DNA from 4 places in the Peribacillus suis genome. Region 1 is predicted to be linked to each of the others. Evidence: riboswitches for the same ligand, from Rfam matches in the RefSeq annotation. Region 1 holds a riboswitch; each other region holds the start of a gene.

Region 1 (4,543 bases):
TTTCAAACATTTCCTTTCCGTTCGGGACATATCCGGCATGGCAGCAAAAGACCTCTTTAAAATCATACTGAAGCAGTTTCTTGATGGATTCCATGATGACCGGGATAGATTCTTCCCTTAAAACTAGCTTCGTTTTCGGCGTTACAAACAGGTCACCCGAAAACAGCATGCCATTACTATGGTTCAGGTAAACCATATGGTCCCTCGAATGCCCTGGCGTAAAGATTGGCTCCCATGTTTGAGTGCGTGAATGGACGACCCCTCCTAATGGTTCTGCCTTGAAGGCATCCCTATCTCCCCAAAAAACTCTACGGTAATCGGGATATTCTGCATCCTTTGCACAAATATCGAGGGACATCGGATGAATATAGATGGGAACGTTCCTATGTTCCTGTATCCATGCGGCCCCACCCGTATGGTCCTCATGATAATGCGTCAGCGCAACCATATCGTAATCAGCGGTTTCAAAGAATGGAGTAAGTTCCTTCAACAAGATTTTTGCCCCCGTATCAACTAACATGCCATCGGTTAAGAACACATTCACGCTCATGCCTGATTTGTTTCCTTCCGGTGTCCCTTTTACGCAAACCACATCATTTATCGTTTTCATTTCCAGCATGACTTTCCACCCCAATCATTTTTTTGGAAAAACTCATCATCCTTTATTTTCTAATTTACTTACAATAAATGTATTATCTCTCCATACTTTTTACAAGTATAATATTTTTTCTAATGATGGGAGTGATCAAAGTCCATATTCTTACGCAGACAGGCCATGTAAGATCCGGGACGTTCCGTGTAACTTAGCAAATGGCCACTATAATCTGGGCAAGTAGATCGTTCGATTCATAATCTTGATAAAATTCAAAAAATAATTGACATTACTGTATTTAACAAATAATATAGATTATATTAAAAAAATAATAAAATACTAAAATAGTAATTAACTTATCAAGAGTGACTGAGGGACCAGGCCCTATGACGTCCGGCAACCGCCCCACATCGGGAATGGTGCCCCTTCCTGCAGAATGAAATACCATTCTGAAAGATAAGACGGGATATAATTTCGCTGCCTCTTTCTGAATGATAGAGGTAGCTTTTTTATGTATAAGGAGGATAGCATCATGATTGAAATTCGTTCAGTTCGAAAGGAATATATCTCGAAGAATACCCGAGTTATCGGAGTGGATAATGTATCTTTAACCATTCAAACGGGAGAGGTTTATGGGATTGTCGGGTATAGCGGCGCGGGAAAGAGTTCATTGATTCGCTGTCTGAATCTTCTTGAGCGTCCGACCAATGGTAGCATCATCATCGATGGCGTCGACTTAACAACCTTATCAAGCCAGGATCTTCGCAAACAACGCCAGAAAATCGGCATGATATTTCAGCATTTTTCCCTAGTCAGTTCCAAAACGGTTTTTGACAATATCTCCTTCGCCTTGAAAGCCGCCCATCAACCAAAGGAGGTCATTACTAACCGCGTGCTGGAACTATTGGATATCGTTGGCCTTCGTGATAAAAAAGATGTTTATCCGGCTCAACTCAGTGGCGGACAAAAACAGCGGGTAGGCATTGCACGGGCCTTAGCGAATGACCCTACCGTCCTATTATGTGATGAAGCGACATCAGCCCTTGATCCAACCACTACGAAGTCGATCTTACAGTTGTTGAAAAAGATCAATAAAGAACTGGGCATCACCATCGTGTTGATCACCCATGAAATGGAAGTGGTCAAGGAACTGTGCCATCGTGTCTCCGTCATGCAAGATGGACGAATTATCGAAGATGGCCCTGTTTATGAAATATTTTCCCAACCCAAACAAGAACTGACTAAGCAGTTCATCAGCAGCGTGTTGGATTTTGAACTTCCTCCCCACCTTATAAGGGAAAACAAAGGAACGATTATCAAAATACAATTTGAAGGGCAAACCGCTGGTGAATCGATTCTCTCGGATACTCTACAAAACTATTCTGTCAGAGGGAATATCCTGCATGGGAAAATTGAATATATCCAGGATGTCCCTCTAGGAATCTTGATCATCGAATTGATTGGTGAGCCTGAAGAAGTGCAAGTAGCCCTTGAATACATAATAAGCCGGACCCAATCTGTGGAGGTGTTAAAGCATGTCACTGCTTGATTCCATCATCAATATTTTACCTGACCTTAATAAAGCCTTTCTGGAAACGATTTATATGGTCGGAATTTCCCTTGCGGTTGCCCTCCTGATTGGACTGCCTCTAGGAGTATTGCTGTTTACGACGACCAGGAATTTGTTCTTTGAACATATCACGTTGAATCGATCCCTCGGTTTCGTGGTTAATCTAGTCCGCTCGATTCCGTTTATCATTCTTTTAGTCGCTTTGCTTCCTTTAACCGAATTCCTTACCGGGTCAACGATTGGACCGCTAGCGGCTTCCGTTTCCCTATCAGTCTCCGCCATTCCTTTTTTCGCTAGGATCGTAGAATCTGCATTGAGGGAAATAGATAAGGGAGTGATCGAAGCCGCCATTGCAGTGGGCGCTTCCCCATGGATGATCATCAAGGATGTGCTTCTTCCTGAAGCAAGGCCTGGAATCATCCAAGGCGTGACATTAACGACGATATCACTCATCGGCTTCTCGGCTATGGCAGGAACAATCGGCGGAGGAGGAATCGGTGACCTCGCGATTCGTTTCGGCTATTACCGTTATGACAACACGATCATGATCACAACGGTGGTCGTTCTGATCTGTCTTGTCCAAATCATCCAAATGATAGGCGATAAGGCCTCTCACTATGTAAACAAACGTTAGATTCATGAATATTGACAATGACACTACATTAAACAAGGAGGAATTTTTCATGAAAAAAATCACTTCATTATTATCTATATGTGCATTAGCCCTTGGGTTGTCAGCTTGCGGAAATGACGATGCGACAACTAAAACGGAGGACAAAAAAGAATTAAAAATTGGGGCAACGACTGGACCTTATGCCGACATGGTCATAGAGGCCATACAACCCGGACTTGAAGACCTTGGCTACAAAGTGGACATCGTCGAATTCAGTGATTATATCCAGCCGAATAAATCACTTGGTAATGGTTCGATCGATGCCAACCTCTTTCAGCATAAAGTGTATATGGATAATTTCGCAAAGGAACATGATTTAGAACTCTCTGACCTTATTATTGTTCCAACGGCACCGATGGGCATTTACTCCACGGAATACAAATCATTGGCCGATATTAAAGATGGTGCGACCATCGCCGTTCCCAATGACCCAGTCAACCTCTCCCGTGCACTTAAAGTTTTATTGGATGAGGGCCTGATTGAAGTGGATCCGGATGTTGACCCATTAAGAATATCTGAGAAAGATGTAACAAAGAATCCGAAGAACATTCAATTCGAACCACTGGAATCGGCACAATTACCTCGTGCAACGGACAGTGTTGACCTATCGGCCGTTCCTGGTAATTTTGCGATTGCCGCCAAAATGGACCTTCAAGATGCTCTTGCTTTAGAAAACATGCCAGATACGTATCGCAATGTCGTGGCTGTAAACACTAAGGATAAAGACGCCCAATTTGCAAAAGATATCAAATCAGTTGTAGAAAGTGCCGAATTTGAAAAGGTGATTGATGACAAGTTCCAAGGCTTCGGTAAACCTGATTGGATGAAATAAGGAAACAGCAAGTATGGGTCTGCTCCTGTCTGGGGCAGGCCTTTACTGATTAACAATACCTATGAACGCAGTCATTGTTTTCTTTTCCGCTTTGCCCTTTTTGGATATAATGGAATGGAAAGAAGGTGAACATGATGCTTAATAAGCTTAAACATACATTCCCGAACTCCCTTTCAGATAAAAAAGATGCACAGGACATCTCGGCATATTTCTGGTTGGAAGATCCATTCGGCCATACAATTGGCATTCCCCGCTCAGACATATCGGCGGAGGAAATCCGTTTGCTTACGCTACTCTTTGACACTCCATCACTCCAAAGTCCAAACACCTCCACTACCCAAACTACTTGGAATGATTTTTTATTTGGGCCGCGTGCCTCCCAGCCCCTAACGAACTGGGAGAATGTCCGGTTCACCTACTTTAACCTTGCCCATGGGGATTTTTCACACGATCATTTCGAGGAAGCGATTCTCTCATTCGTACCATCCGATTCCATCCTGGTCTGGGAGAATGGAACGGCGGGAACCTTAATTGAATCAGACATGGATGAACCCTTATCGACGCATGATTTTCTCGCCATCTCATCCACACTCGAGAGTGACTTTTACGTGAAGATCAGGGTCTATGCCGGTCGATTTCACCCTGTCGATGAGGATCTTCATCACCATCTGATACAAGAGAGAAAATGTTTCACACTTTCTTTGCTCCATCTATCCGATGTTAAGGTGACGGAATTACCCAATATTATCCCCTACGCACTCATGAATGCCTGTACTGACATGGATAAAAGATGGTACATCAATGAATTGCTTGGCAAGATGCGGCAGGATTATGAATTGATCAAAACGGTTAAAACGTATATCGAATGTAATTCCA
Region 2 (4,543 bases), 1.6 Mb from region 1:
TGAAAATGCCGTCGTGACAGGCGATGTCAAAATCGGTGATGAATCAACGATCTGGTTCAATACCGTCATTCGCGGCGATGTGGCACCCACCATCATCGGGAAAAGAGTAAGCGTACAAGATAACAGCGTACTTCATCAAAGTCCCAATAACCCACTGATAATCGAAGATGAAGTGACCATTGGCCACCAAGTCATTCTACATAGCTGCAAAATTCGAAAGAGAGCCCTCATCGGCATGGGTTCGATCATCCTTGATGGAGCGGAAATCGGTGAAGGTGCCTTCATCGGCGCAGGGAGCCTTGTCCCCCAAGGAAAGGTTATCCCGCCGAACACCTTAGCCTTTGGAAGGCCGGCCAAAGTCGTTCGTGAAATTAATGAGGAAGATCGCCAGGATATGGATCGCATTGTCCGGGAATATGCTGAAAAAGGACAACTCTATAAACAGGCTGACCGAATAAAGTAACACCAATCGTATGATTACAAAAAAACGCTTAGCTAAAAATAGGATTCCTTGAATTATTCCCTAGGAAGCCATATTTAATCCTATTTTTGCCCATCAAAAAAGGTGCCTTGCATTAAAGCAAGGCACCTTTTCTCATATGATTTACGCTTTAGCTTGTGTTTTTAAAGCTTCTGCTTTATCCGTACGCTCCCAAGGCAAATCAACATCTGTACGGCCGAAGTGACCATATGCAGCTGTTTGCTTGTAGATTGGGCGACGTAGGTCAAGCATCTTGATGATACCAGCTGGACGTAGGTCGAAATTCGCCTCTACCAATTCCACTAGCACCTCTTCACTTACTGTTCCCGTTCCAAATGTATCGATTGAGATGGATACAGGCTTAGCCACGCCGATTGCGTAGGCCAATTGCACTTCCGCTTTGTCAGCCAGGCCAGCAGCTACGATGTTCTTCGCAACGTAACGAGCGGCATATGCAGCAGAACGGTCCACTTTTGTTGCATCTTTACCAGAGAAAGCACCGCCGCCGTGACGAGCGTATCCGCCGTACGTATCAACGATGATTTTACGGCCAGTAAGACCAGCATCCCCTTGAGGTCCGCCGATTACAAAACGGCCAGTCGGGTTGATGAAGTATTTTGTATCTTCATTGATTAAGTCAGCCGGTACGACCGCATTAATCACATGTTCTTTTAAGTCGGCTTGAATTTGTTCAAGTGTCACTTCAGGATCATGTTGTGTGGAGATGACGATTGTGTCTACACGTACAGGTAGGTTATTTTCATCATATTCAACCGTTACTTGCGTTTTTCCATCAGGACGTAAATAACTTAGCGTGCCATCTTTACGAACTTGAGAAAGACGAAATGATAGCTTATGAGCCAATGAAATGGGAAGTGGCATAAGCTCTTCCGTTTCATTGCACGCGAATCCGAACATAAGACCTTGGTCCCCTGCACCGATAGCATCGATTTCCTCATCGGACATCGTACCTTCACGTGCTTCCAATGCTTTATCAACACCCGCTGCAATATCAGCAGACTGCTCATCGATCGAGCTTAGCACGGCACAAGTCTCGGCATCGAAACCATATTTCGCACGAGTGTACCCGATACCTGCAATCGTATCGCGGACAATGCGTGAGATATCCACGTAAGCAGATGTTGTAATTTCTCCAGCAACAAGTACAAGACCTGTCGTTACACTTGTTTCACACGCAACGCGCGCATTTGCATCCTTAGCTAGGATTGCATCTAAAATGGAATCTGAAATCTGATCACAAATTTTATCCGGATGGCCTTCTGTCACAGATTCAGAAGTAAATAGACGTTTCTTTGACATCTTATTTCCTCCTTGGAAGTTAGTATGTTGTAGGCATGAGCCTGATCTTTTACGGAACTCGTTTCCCTTATTAGTTTCAATCATAGACACAGAATTAATGAATAAAAACACAAAAACCTTCCCTGGCAAATGAGGAAAGGTTTAAAAATTCTATCATCTATCCTTTCACTCTTATCGTTCAAGGGTTTTTTACCTTGCTCAGGTTAGCACCATCACCACTATTCCTTGAAGGTTCATCGCTTTATTTTCGGCGATTGACCTTGGAGTCAAGTTCAATATGGCAGGTTGCTGGGTTTCAAAGGGCCTGTCCCTCCACCAACTCGGGATAAGAGAATCCGTACAATTTAAGATACTATCGTATTTAGTCTGAATTTGTCAATGTTTTTCTAAATAGAACATTTTTCCCCAATGAAAAATAAAAAAACTTTTTATCTGGCACAGCCGGAATATAAATAGTATTCTTAAAGAGTGTAAACTAAGAAGATAAGACCATTGACTTACAATGGATAAATCAGACAAAATGAACATACCATCCGAACCCCATATTCATCCCTTTTTCAAATACATAAATGGTTGTTCACTTCTTTTCTTCCTATTATAAATGAAAAGGTACACTAATCCTAAAACGGGACTTCACAAAGACTTGTGGCAGCAATCGTTTTTCACATCCTAGATTCACTTCATCCAGATCGTCTCCCGAATCAACCAGATTCAAAAACATCCATCCAGGATGACTCACTGCAAGTATATGCCCGCACTATACATAAGGTTACACTCGAAGTGAGATAATTGATTAATGTGACTATTCCATTTTCATTCACAAAAAAAGTTAAATAGTATAGACTATTTAATCCAATGTGTTATACTAATTGTATTATAAAAACTTAAACAAAGGAAGGTATCTCATATATGAATTCTGTTGACGTTAATGAGTTACACCAATTATTAGCAGGAAATAATGTGCAAACTCAACTCTCAGTTCCTCAATTAGTGGAAAAAGTATTAAGCAGAAATGAAGGCGTTTTAACTTCAACCGGCGCAGTAAAAGCTGAAACGGGCAAATACACGGGCCGTTCACCTAAAGATAAATATATTGTGGAAGAAGCTTCTGTAAAGGACAAAATTGACTGGGGCCCAGTGAACCAACCCATTTCCGAGGAAGTATTCAATAAACTATATAGTAAAGTAGTGGATTACTTAAAGACAAAAGAAGAAGTCTTTGTCTTCAAAGGTTTTGCTGGAGCAGACGAATCATCACGCCTTCCTATCCGAGTGGTTAATGAATATGCTTGGCACAACCTTTTTGCTCATACATTGTTCATCCGTCCGAATGAGGAAGAACTAAGAGGGCACGAAGCAGAATTCACCATCCTTTCCGCACCTAATTTCAAAGCGGATCCAGCAGTTGATGGAACGCAATCCGAAACGTTCATCATGGTATCATTCGAACGCCGTACTATCCTAATCGGTGGAACTGAATACGCAGGTGAAATGAAGAAATCGATTTTCTCAATCATGAACTACCTACTTCCGGAAGAAGAAATCCTTCCGATGCATTGTTCGGCAAACGTAGGTCGTGAAGGCGATGTCGCTTTATTCTTCGGATTGTCCGGTACTGGTAAAACGACTTTATCTGCCGACACGAACCGTAAACTGATTGGTGATGACGAACACGGCTGGTCTTCTAATGGTGTATTCAACATCGAAGGCGGATGCTATGCAAAAACCATCAACCTTTCACGTGAAAAAGAACCACAGATCTTCGACGCCATCCGTTTCGGCGCCGTATTGGAAAATGTCGTGGTAGATCCCGAAACACGCGTGGCGGACTACGATGACAGCTCATTAACGGAAAACACCCGTGCTGCATACCAAATGCAAGCGATCGATAACATCGTGAATCCAAGTATTGCGGGACACCCGAATACAATCATTTTCTTAACGGCTGATGCTTCTGGCGTACTGCCTCCAATCAGCAAACTTTCTAAAGAACAAGCCATGTTCCACTTCTTGAGCGGATACACAAGCAAATTGGCAGGTACAGAAAGAGGTGTGACGTCTCCTGAAGCAACATTCTCTACATGCTTCGGTTCACCTTTCCTACCACTTCCTGCTACACGCTATGCTGAAATGCTTGGAGAAAAAATCGACGAGCATGACGCAAAAGTATACCTGGTTAACACAGGATGGACTGGCGGAGCTTATGGAACTGGAAGCCGTATGAAGCTTGCTTATACTCGTGCCATGATCCAAGCAGCACTTGAAGGTGAATTAGCCAACATTGAAACCGTTCAAGATGATATCTTCGGCTTGAACATTCCGGTTCATGTTCCTGGTGTTCCTGATGAAGTGCTTCAACCAATCAAAACATGGGCAGACCCTGCTGCATACACAAAATCAGCAAAAGACCTTGCCGCTCAATTCCGTGCAAACTTCAAGAAATTCGGTAGCGTACCAAACGAAATCGAAGAACTTGGCGGGCCGATTGCATAATAAAGATAGGAAAAAGGACCAAGCGAAAATCGCTTGGTCCTTTTCTTTATCATCAAAGCAAGAATGCATAGTCCTTGGATATCCTCCTCTTCCCCATATTCACATTAGCTTTCTACGCGCACACCCCTTGGCTATCCCCGTCCCTTCCTCCTATTTCATGTGACAAGCCGCATTGCAACAGAAAAAACCCGAACGACTAAAACACCGTGGGAGTGGTGTTCATCGTTCGGGCTCTTCATCGTGTTCTTA
Region 3 (4,543 bases), 930 kb from region 1:
TGCCAGATTCCCCGTTCCTACCCGGGAAGCCGTGCTGATACAAAAGGCCTGAAACGATGATACACCTTTCTTATCTGCCGTAGCACCTTCCCCTAGTAACCTAATCATTTCTTTCACCATTCTAAATTGTACGAATTTAGTCCGAAAAGAAAAATAAATGCCCATTCCAATTAATAATATAATCAGTATAGATGACCATAATAAATCATTTGTTTCAGTAATAAACTTTTCTACTATCTCCATTTTTAAACAAACCCACCTCTAATTATTTCAATACAATACCTTTAGAGTTCCCGCTTTTGCAAAATAGTAAACACTTAAGAATAAAGATGACTCCGTATATTGTATTTAATTATACTATTTTAATATTATTGAAGAAGGATATTAGTTTTTTGGAACATAAAAGAATTAAAGATTTCATCCACACTTTTCATTCGAAGTCACTTACCCTAAAAAAGCCCTGGCGACAATGCTCCAGGGCCAACATTCATGATTTTACATTCATGATTTATTGATACTCTTCCACCCATACTATTTTTATTTCTTCTTCGAGAACCCGGGAAAACCTATTAAAATGGCTATGATTCCTGAAATCCCGATTAAGACTGGATAGAAAGAATAGGGTAGGATACTGATAGGAGAGATGTGTGCAACACCGGCAGCTAAAAGTAGTTGTGCCCCGTATGGCAATAATCCTTGAATACTACAAGCGAAAACATCTAGTAAGCTGGCAGATTTCCTGGGATCAATTTCATACTTTTCGGCAATATTTTTTGCAAGTGGACCAGCAATGATGATGGATATGGTATTGTTTGCCGTTGAAAGATTCGTTAAAGCAACCAATCCCGCGATGCTGAACTCAGCACTTTTTTTTGATTTGCTTTTTTTCGTCACGAGGTTCAGTAGGTAATCTATTCCGCCGTTATGTTTGATAACCGAAACCATGCCTGCAATCAAGATCGCTAAGAAGGAGATTTCATACATCCCAGCCATTCCATCTCCTACTTTTTGAATAACCTCCATTGCATGATAACTGCCATCCGCTAAACCGATTATTCCAGCAAAGACAATGCCGATAGAGAGAACCAAGAATACGTTGATCCCCGCCAATGCTGCCACTAGAACACAAAGGTAAGGTAGAATTTTGACCCAACTGTAGGCTTCTCCAGAAATTGTAGCTTGTTCACCCATCGTCAGAAAACCAAGGATAACACATGTAATTACCGCAGCAGGTAAAACAATAAAAAAGTTCACTTTGAATTTGTCTTTCATTTTCGTTCCCTGTGTACGTACAGCTGCTATAGTCGTATCCGAAATGAAAGAAAGATTATCACCGAACATTGAGCCACCAATGACCGCAGCCATGGAAAGGGCAACTGAAATCTCCGTCTGTTCACTAATTCCTACTCCAATTGGTGCTAATGCCACTATCGTTCCCATACTTGTCCCCATAGATAATGAGATAAAGCAGGCGATAATAAATAACCCCACCATTAATAGATTTTGCGGAACGATCGAAAGTGCTAGATTCACCGTAGATGCTACGGCTCCCATCCCATTTGCCACTTCCGAAAAAGCCCCAGCCAATAGGAATATGACAACCATCAACATAATATTTGAATCCCCGGCACCTTTACAAAAGATTTCTACTTTGTGATTGAATGATTCCTTTCGATTCATTGCCAGTGCCACAGCAGATGCAATGGCAATGGCAACAATCACTGGAAATGTGTAAAAATCTTTTGTAATCACACCTGAACCTATAAATAATATCAAAAAAACGATAAACGGCGTTAAAGCCCATGGATTCCCTTTATTGTCTAAACTCATGATGTACACCTCTTTATTATTTTTGCATGGTATTGGATACTCTTTTTGGACTCTCTAAATTTTCCGGCATCCCTTCATTTTAATATAAGCATGATTATAAAATAGTAACAAACCATCAAGAACAGATTCCTATCCTATGAGTACAAAAAGACCTCTTCCATTTTATTACAAGAAGAGGTCTTTTAATCTATAAACACTCCTCTTATCTTTCAGGTCAATCGCCTGCTGGATTTGGCACAGCACTCTAAATAAGTCTGCTGCCGAGACATCTTCGGGCCAGTCCCTCAGTCTCTCTTGATAAGAAGTAAGAAATATTCATTTTTTTAAAGCAAATATAAGAGTACAGCATTTTAAGAGTTTTCGCAAGGTAAAGTATTAAAGATTTTTATAAACTTGTTGAATGCATTATTTTTTAGCTTTCGGGGCCTAAAGGTAGCTAGTGTGAAAGCACATGACACTTTTACTCTTCTACACTGATGGGTACCACTTTGCCATCTTCTACCGCTCCGACGACGACTTTTGCTGCGAATCCACCATTTTCGTCAATCGAAGGTATATTGTAAATTTTCTGTTCAGGTGCCGTGTTTGTCAGCCCATCCTGCATATGTTCACGGATGGCTTTCACATCCTCGACTGTTCCTGCCGCTTTCATTGCCTCCACAAAGGCATACATAGCAATGTAATTCAACCCCACTTCAGAACTGGCATCTTCCTTATAAATTTTTTTATATTTATCAATGAATGCCGGTGCTGCTTCTTCATTGGAGTCGATAAGCGGAAGCACACCAATCGAACCTTCCAATGTTTCGTATGAACCGGCAATTGGCTTCATTTGATCCAGTTTCGCCTGGTCCATGATAATGAAACCGCCTTTAAAACCTAGTTCTCTTGCTTGTTTTGCAACCTTGGCCGTAGGCTCCGACGCCCCACCGATGAAAAGGACATCAGGCTTTTCTTTTAAAGCATTTGTAACAGTCGTGAAGAAATCCGTTTCTTTAGAAAAATCAATTGAGGCATTATACACGACTTTACCACCCTGCTTTTCCCAATGTGGTAGTAGGTTTTCCGCCCAGTCTTTCCCGTACTGGGAAGATGGTGGCAATGCCGCGATTTTTTTGCCGAAGTTTTCCATTGCATACGTAGAAAACGGTTCAATATACCCTTCATAATTTGGCGGGATCCTTACTGTTAATGAATTTCCGCTTTCCGTGATAGCTGGTTCACTCGAATAGGCACCGATGATGAATTTCTCTTTTTCGTTAAAAACCTGTAGGGCCTGTATCCCCCCGCTATGAGGAGTGAAAATAATCGGAGTTTTGTATTCCTGGATTAAACGTTTAGCATTTGAACCCGTTTCATTCGGTAAGTACTTATCATCCAACGAAACCAGATTGAGCGTATATTTTTCCCCTTCCACTTCGAACCCACCGGCATCGTTGATTTCATTTACAGCCATCTCCATACCATTTAACGTTCGTTTTCCATATAAGGCTGCTGCTCCACTCAAAGGGCCGCTAAAACCGATATTGATAACATTCTTCCCTTTACTGGCCTTTCCTCCCCCACTTGATGCAGGGCTGTCTCCCTTGTTACACCCCACTAGTGCCGTTAGGACGAGTAATATCATTACAAAGAATACACTCAACTTTTTCATAAAAATCCCCCATTCATTTTTAAACTCTTATGCTCCGATATAGGCTTTCCGTACTTCATCGTTAGACAATAATTCTTTTGCGGTCCCTTCAACGACAATTTCCCCATTTTCAAAAACATATCCTTTATCTGCAATGCTAAGAGCCACATTCGCATTCTGTTCGGCTAGTAGAACGGTTATTCCTTCCCGGTTTATTTCTTCGATGACTTGGAACATCTGTTCAACAATCAAAGGAGCGAGGCCCACAGAAGGTTCATCTAGCATCAAAAGCTTCGGTTTAGACATCAAAGCCCTGCCAATGGCCAGCATCTGTTGTTGTCCACCACTCAAGCTGCCGGCCTCATCATGGAGTTTTTCTTTTAAAATAGGAAATAAATGATAGACATTTTCCAACGAGGACTTGATTTCCATCTTTTTTTTTCGATGTACGTAAGCTCCCATCTTCAAGTTTTCCTGGACAGTCATCTGAGGAAACAGTTTCCGCCCTTCTGCACATTGCACGATTCCAGCTTGGACATTCTTATCCGGAGCCCTACCTCCGATAGCCAGTTCCTCAAAATGAATTTCACCCTGAGCCAGCTTGCTTATTCCGCTGATAGAACGGAATGTCGTGCTTTTGCCTGCCCCGTTCGCCCCCAATAGAACGACAATTTCTCCCTTTTCCACTTCAATATTCACTTGCTTAATCGCAGTGAAGCTCCCATAACATACAGTAACATCAGTTAACTTAAGCACTAGCACTACCTCCTAAATAGGCTTTAATAACCGCCTCATTCCCCCTGATTTCTTTTGGAGTGCCCTCAGCAATTTTTTCCCCGTAATTCAGGACCATGATATGGTCAGCTAAGTTCATGATCATATGCATCTTGTGCTCGATCAAGCAAATCGTGAAGCCTGACTGATTTAACTCCTTGATCAGTTCTGTAAGCCCTTCTGTTTCATCAGGGTTTATGCCGGCAGCCGGTTCATCAAGAAAGATGATTTCCGGATCCGTCGCAAGGGCAAGGGCAATCGCCGTCCTCTTCTTTTCCTCTTGAGAAATACTCGAGACCATCTTAT
Region 4 (4,543 bases), 1.4 Mb from region 1:
GGGGGGAAATAGCATTCGTATTAATGATTGAATATTCTAATAACTAATTGACTACCTGCTACTAAAGTGCTATATTTTGTATGAAGTACATACGTTATAGACGCATCATACACGAGGATGGAATGTCTGCCATTTACAAAACGCGCTTATCCAGGCGACATCGTTCAATAGGGAAATTTCTATGGACGGTGGCGGGAAGTTCCGACTTCTTCATATTATAAGGTTCCTTGCATATAACAAGAGAAGAGGCAATATCGCTTTAATCCCTACTAAAACAATGGAAGAAGGGGAGAATATAATGACAGAAAAAAATTACCGCTTTGAGACGTTGAGTGTGCATGGCGGTTTAAAAGTCGACGAAACGGGTGCCCGCGCCGTGCCCATTTATCAAAGTAATGCTTATTTGTTCAAAGATACAGATCATGCAGCGAATCTGTTTGGATTAAAAGAGAATGGCTATATCTATACGAGGCTTCACAATCCCACTGTCAGTGTCTTTGAAGAAAGAATGGCCCTGTTAGAAGGGGGAATCGGTGGATTGGCAGTTGCAAGCGGCATGGCCGCTATATCCCTTTCCATCCTTAATATCGCTGGTATGGGGGATGAAATCGTTTCTGCTTCAACACTGTACGGCGGGACCTATAATTTATTTGAAAATACACTCCCTAAATACGGAATCAAAGTGAAATTCGTCTCACCTGATGATCCGGAAAATTTCAAACGGGCAATCACTCCACGAACGAAGGCCATATTTGCCGAAACAATCGGCAACCCAAGCTTAAGGGTTCTTGATATCGAAAAAGTGGCGGAAATAGCCCACGAAGCAGGGATACCTCTTATCATCGATAACACTTTCGCAACGCCGTATCTGTGCCGACCAATAGACTTTGGGGCGGATATTGTCATCCATTCAGCTACAAAGTGGCTATTGGGTAACGGTACGACATTAGGGGGAGTCATCATCGACGGTGGTAAATTCGATTGGAATTCGCCTAATTATCCAGGCTTTACGGAACCTGACCCTAGTTATCATGGACTTGTCTATTCCGAAGCGGTAGGGCCTGCTGCCTTTATCACGAAAGCGCGTGTGCAATTGCTTCGGGATTTGGGACCGACGTTAAGTGCTCAAAGTGCATTCCAGTTCACGCTTGGCCTGGAAACGCTCCATGTCAGGATGAAGGAACACCTGTTGAATACGAGGACAGTCATTCAATACTTGGAGAACCATCCGGCAGTCTCATGGGTTTCTTATCCGGGTAACGATGATCATCCCGATAAAGCCCTTGTGGATAAATATTTGCCTAAGGGAGCCGGATCTGTGGTGACGTTTGGAATTAAGGGTGGACGTGAAGCAGGTTCCACACTCATCAATTCGGTAGAGTTATGGTCGCATGTCGCCAATGTCGGGGATGCTAAAAGCCTAATCATCCACCCAGCAAGTACAACTCACCAGCAATTGAATGATGCAGGACTGGTCAAGGCCGGTGTCAGCGCCGACCAGGTTCGCCTTTCAATCGGTATTGAAAATGTAGACGATTTACTTGAAGATCTAGAGCAAGCGATTGAAAAAGCGACGAATATCGTGTCAGTGAATTCTCAAAGAGTTTAATGGAGAAACAGGTACACCCTAGGATTTTACATTGCACTCCTTTTTTATCTGTGTTAAAATTTCAGACATAGTAAAGTGAATGTTAAGACAAAAAAGAATAGTCCATATATAGCTCTTATCAAGAGAGGTGGAGGGATGTGCCCGTTGAAACCCGGCAACCGACAAGGATTTTCCTTGGAAAGGTGCCAATTCACACAAAGCGTAGAGGCTTTGGGAGATGAGAGGAAGGCCTGCTTTTCCCTGCCTTTCTGCTCATGCAGAAGGGCTTTTTCTATTTTCTTTGAATCATAGAGGATAGATTCATCAGGAGGCCATAAAAATAAATCGACTAAATTCATAGGCTTAATTGGATAAAGAGGTGAGCATACATGATTACATTGTCAAACGTCAGTAAACTTTTTCGAACAGGAAAAGGAAATAGCGAAACGATTCATGCCGTGAATAGTGTGAATTTAGAAATAAATAAAGGCGAGATTTTCGGAGTCATCGGATACAGTGGGGCTGGCAAGAGTACGCTCATACGTATGCTGAATGGGTTGGAACGGCCTACTGAGGGCTCCGTGAACGTTGCGGGAAATGAAGTTTCAACAATTAAAGGGTCTAAGCTTCGTAAAGCCCGTCAAGAGATTAGCATGATTTTTCAGCATTTTAATCTCTTGTGGTCAAGGACCGTTCAAGAAAATATATCCTTTCCTCTGGAAATTGCGGGCATCTCCAAGCAAGAACGCATCAAGCGCGTCAATGAACTCATTAAGTTAGTTGGATTGGAAGGAAGAGAAAAAGCGTATCCATCGCAGCTAAGTGGTGGACAGAAGCAAAGGGTGGGAATAGCGAGGGCTCTTGCCAATAACCCGAAAGTGCTTTTGTGTGATGAGGCCACGTCCGCTCTAGATCCCCAGACAACCGATTCCATCCTGGAATTGCTTGTGGATATAAATCAACGCCTTGGTTTAACCATTGTCTTGATTACACATGAGATGCATGTCATTCGGAAGATTTGCAATCGAGTGGCTGTGATGGAAAGTGGACGGGTAGTCGAACAGGGAGCTGTCCTGGAAGTATTCAGAAACCCTAAAGAACAGATGACTAAGCGTTTTGTTCAGCAGGTGACAGAACCAGAAGAGACAAAAGAAACGATGGAGCATTTGTTTGAACGGTATCCAGCAGGAAAAGTGATTCAACTGACATTCGTGGGGGATCATGCAGAAAGCCCGTTGATCACAAAATTGGTACGTAATTTTGAGTTGGATGTGAACATTGTCCAGGGGAAAATATCACAAACGAGAAGCGGCTCATATGGAACATTGTTCATCCACCTTGATGGCAGTGAAGATGAAATGCTCCGCGCAATCGAATTCATAAAAGCACAGCAGGTAGGCGTGGAGGTGATTACTCATGCTTGAAGAATTATTGCCGAATGTAGATTGGGAAGACATCATAGAAGCGACGAAAGAAACGCTGTATATGACAAGTATTTCAGTTGTAGCGACCTTTTTTATAGGGATACTATTGGGGTTGCTTCTGTTTTTAACAGGCAAGGGGAATATGTGGGAGAATCGGGGCGTTAACGGTGTGTTAAGTGCTTTCGTTAATATTTTCCGTTCGATTCCATTCCTTATCTTGATTGTATTATTAATTCCGTTCACCAAATTACTTGTCGGTAGCATGATTGGTGAGAATGCGGCATTACCAGCACTCATTATCGGTGCAGCACCATTTTATGCGCGGATGGTCGAAATCGGCCTTCGTGAGATTGATAAAGGCGTGATTGAAGCGGCTAAATCAATGGGAGCCAAAACCAGCACCATCATTTATAAGGTCCTCCTTCCAGAATCGATGCCGGCCCTTATATCAGGCATCACGGTAACATCGATTGCATTGGTTGGATACACGGCAATGGCAGGTGTCATCGGGGCTGGTGGATTGGGTAACTTAGCCTATCTGGACGGTTATCAACGGAATCACAACGACGTTACCCTGGTAGCGACGATTGTCATATTAATTATTGTCTTCATCATACAGATTATCGGTGATGTGATTACTTCTAAATTGGATAAAAGATAAGGGGAGATGAAAAGGATGAAAAAGTTTTTAGGGATTGCATTCGTTCTAGTTTTATCAATTGCATTGGCGGCTTGCGGAACGGATAAAGAGAAAGATACAGGTAGTGGCGATGATACGAAGAAGTTAGTGGTGGGTGCATCGAATGTACCACATGCAGAGATTCTTGAAAAAGCGATTCCTCTTCTTAAAGAAAAAGGCATTGAATTGGAAGTGGAAACATTCCAAGACTATATCTTGCCAAACAAGGCTTTGAACAATAAAGAACTGGACGCGAACTACTTCCAGCACATTCCTTATTTAGAATCTCAAATTAAGGAAAATGGATATGATTTTGTTAATGCAGGCGGCATCCATATTGAACCAATTGCTTTGTATTCACAAAAATATAAAAGCATTGATAAGCTTCCAGAAGGAGCAACAATCATTTTAAGCAGCTCTGTTGCAGACCATGGACGTGCCTTATCACTTTTAGAAAAGAATGGCCTGATTACTCTTAAAGAAGGCATTGATAAAACGACAGCTACAGTAAAAGATATTGTCGAGAATAAGAAGAACATTAAATTCGATGCAGATTATGAAGCGGCATTACTTCCGAAGATCTATGAAAGCGGCGAAGGAGATGCGGTCCTAATCAACTCTAACTATGCAATCGACGCTGGCTTGAATCCACTTAAAGATTCCATTGCAATAGAAGATTCTGAATCACCATATGTGAACGTGATCGCTGTTAATAAAGGTGACGAAGACAAAGAAGAAATCAAGACGCTTGTGGAAGTATTACATTCCAAAGAAATTCAAGATTTCATTCTTGAGGAATATGAGGGTGCAGTCGTACCTGCAAAGGAATAAAGCAACGAAAGACGACCTGGA

The links. A riboswitch is a leader RNA that binds a small molecule or an ion and turns the genes downstream of it on or off. The one in region 1 is predicted to bind S-adenosylmethionine.
Region 2: it holds a riboswitch for S-adenosylmethionine, as region 1 does, so the genes downstream of both, metK (methionine adenosyltransferase) here and AC503W_RS04760 (methionine ABC transporter ATP-binding protein) in region 1, are expected to answer to the same signal.
Region 3: it holds a riboswitch for S-adenosylmethionine, as region 1 does, so the genes downstream of both, AC503W_RS09315 (Na+/H+ antiporter NhaC family protein) here and AC503W_RS04760 (methionine ABC transporter ATP-binding protein) in region 1, are expected to answer to the same signal.
Region 4: it holds a riboswitch for S-adenosylmethionine, as region 1 does, so the genes downstream of both, AC503W_RS18605 (methionine ABC transporter ATP-binding protein) here and AC503W_RS04760 (methionine ABC transporter ATP-binding protein) in region 1, are expected to answer to the same signal.

The regions. Positions count from the first base shown of each region.
Region 1 covers NZ_CM182019.1:964,172-968,714, reverse strand. The annotation lists gene AC503W_RS04765 (MBL fold metallo-hydrolase) at 1-619, opposite strand, end outside; SAM riboswitch class I at 946-1,055, shown strand; gene AC503W_RS04760 (methionine ABC transporter ATP-binding protein) at 1,125-2,141, shown strand; gene AC503W_RS04755 (methionine ABC transporter permease) at 2,128-2,796, shown strand; gene AC503W_RS04750 (MetQ/NlpA family ABC transporter substrate-binding protein) at 2,846-3,667, shown strand; gene AC503W_RS04745 (PucR family transcriptional regulator) at 3,799-4,543, shown strand, end outside.
Region 2 covers NZ_CM182019.1:3,571,177-3,575,719, forward strand. The annotation lists gene AC503W_RS17440 (gamma carbonic anhydrase) at 1-463, shown strand, start outside; gene metK (methionine adenosyltransferase) at 605-1,801, opposite strand; SAM riboswitch class I at 1,970-2,133, opposite strand; gene pckA (phosphoenolpyruvate carboxykinase (ATP)) at 2,711-4,294, shown strand; gene AC503W_RS17455 (methyl-accepting chemotaxis protein) at 4,541-4,543, opposite strand, start outside.
Region 3 covers NZ_CM182019.1:1,895,552-1,900,094, reverse strand. The annotation lists gene AC503W_RS09320 (alanine/glycine:cation symporter family protein) at 1-243, opposite strand, end outside; gene AC503W_RS09315 (Na+/H+ antiporter NhaC family protein) at 538-1,830, opposite strand; SAM riboswitch class I at 2,030-2,134, opposite strand; gene AC503W_RS09310 (ABC transporter substrate-binding protein) at 2,291-3,484, opposite strand; gene AC503W_RS09305 (ABC transporter ATP-binding protein) at 3,512-4,219, opposite strand; gene AC503W_RS09300 (ABC transporter ATP-binding protein) at 4,212-4,543, opposite strand, start outside.
Region 4 covers NZ_CM182019.1:3,775,767-3,780,309, reverse strand. The annotation lists gene AC503W_RS18610 (O-acetylhomoserine aminocarboxypropyltransferase/cysteine synthase family protein) at 299-1,609, shown strand; SAM riboswitch class I at 1,722-1,833, shown strand; gene AC503W_RS18605 (methionine ABC transporter ATP-binding protein) at 1,978-3,012, shown strand; gene AC503W_RS18600 (methionine ABC transporter permease) at 3,005-3,673, shown strand; gene AC503W_RS18595 (MetQ/NlpA family ABC transporter substrate-binding protein) at 3,689-4,522, shown strand.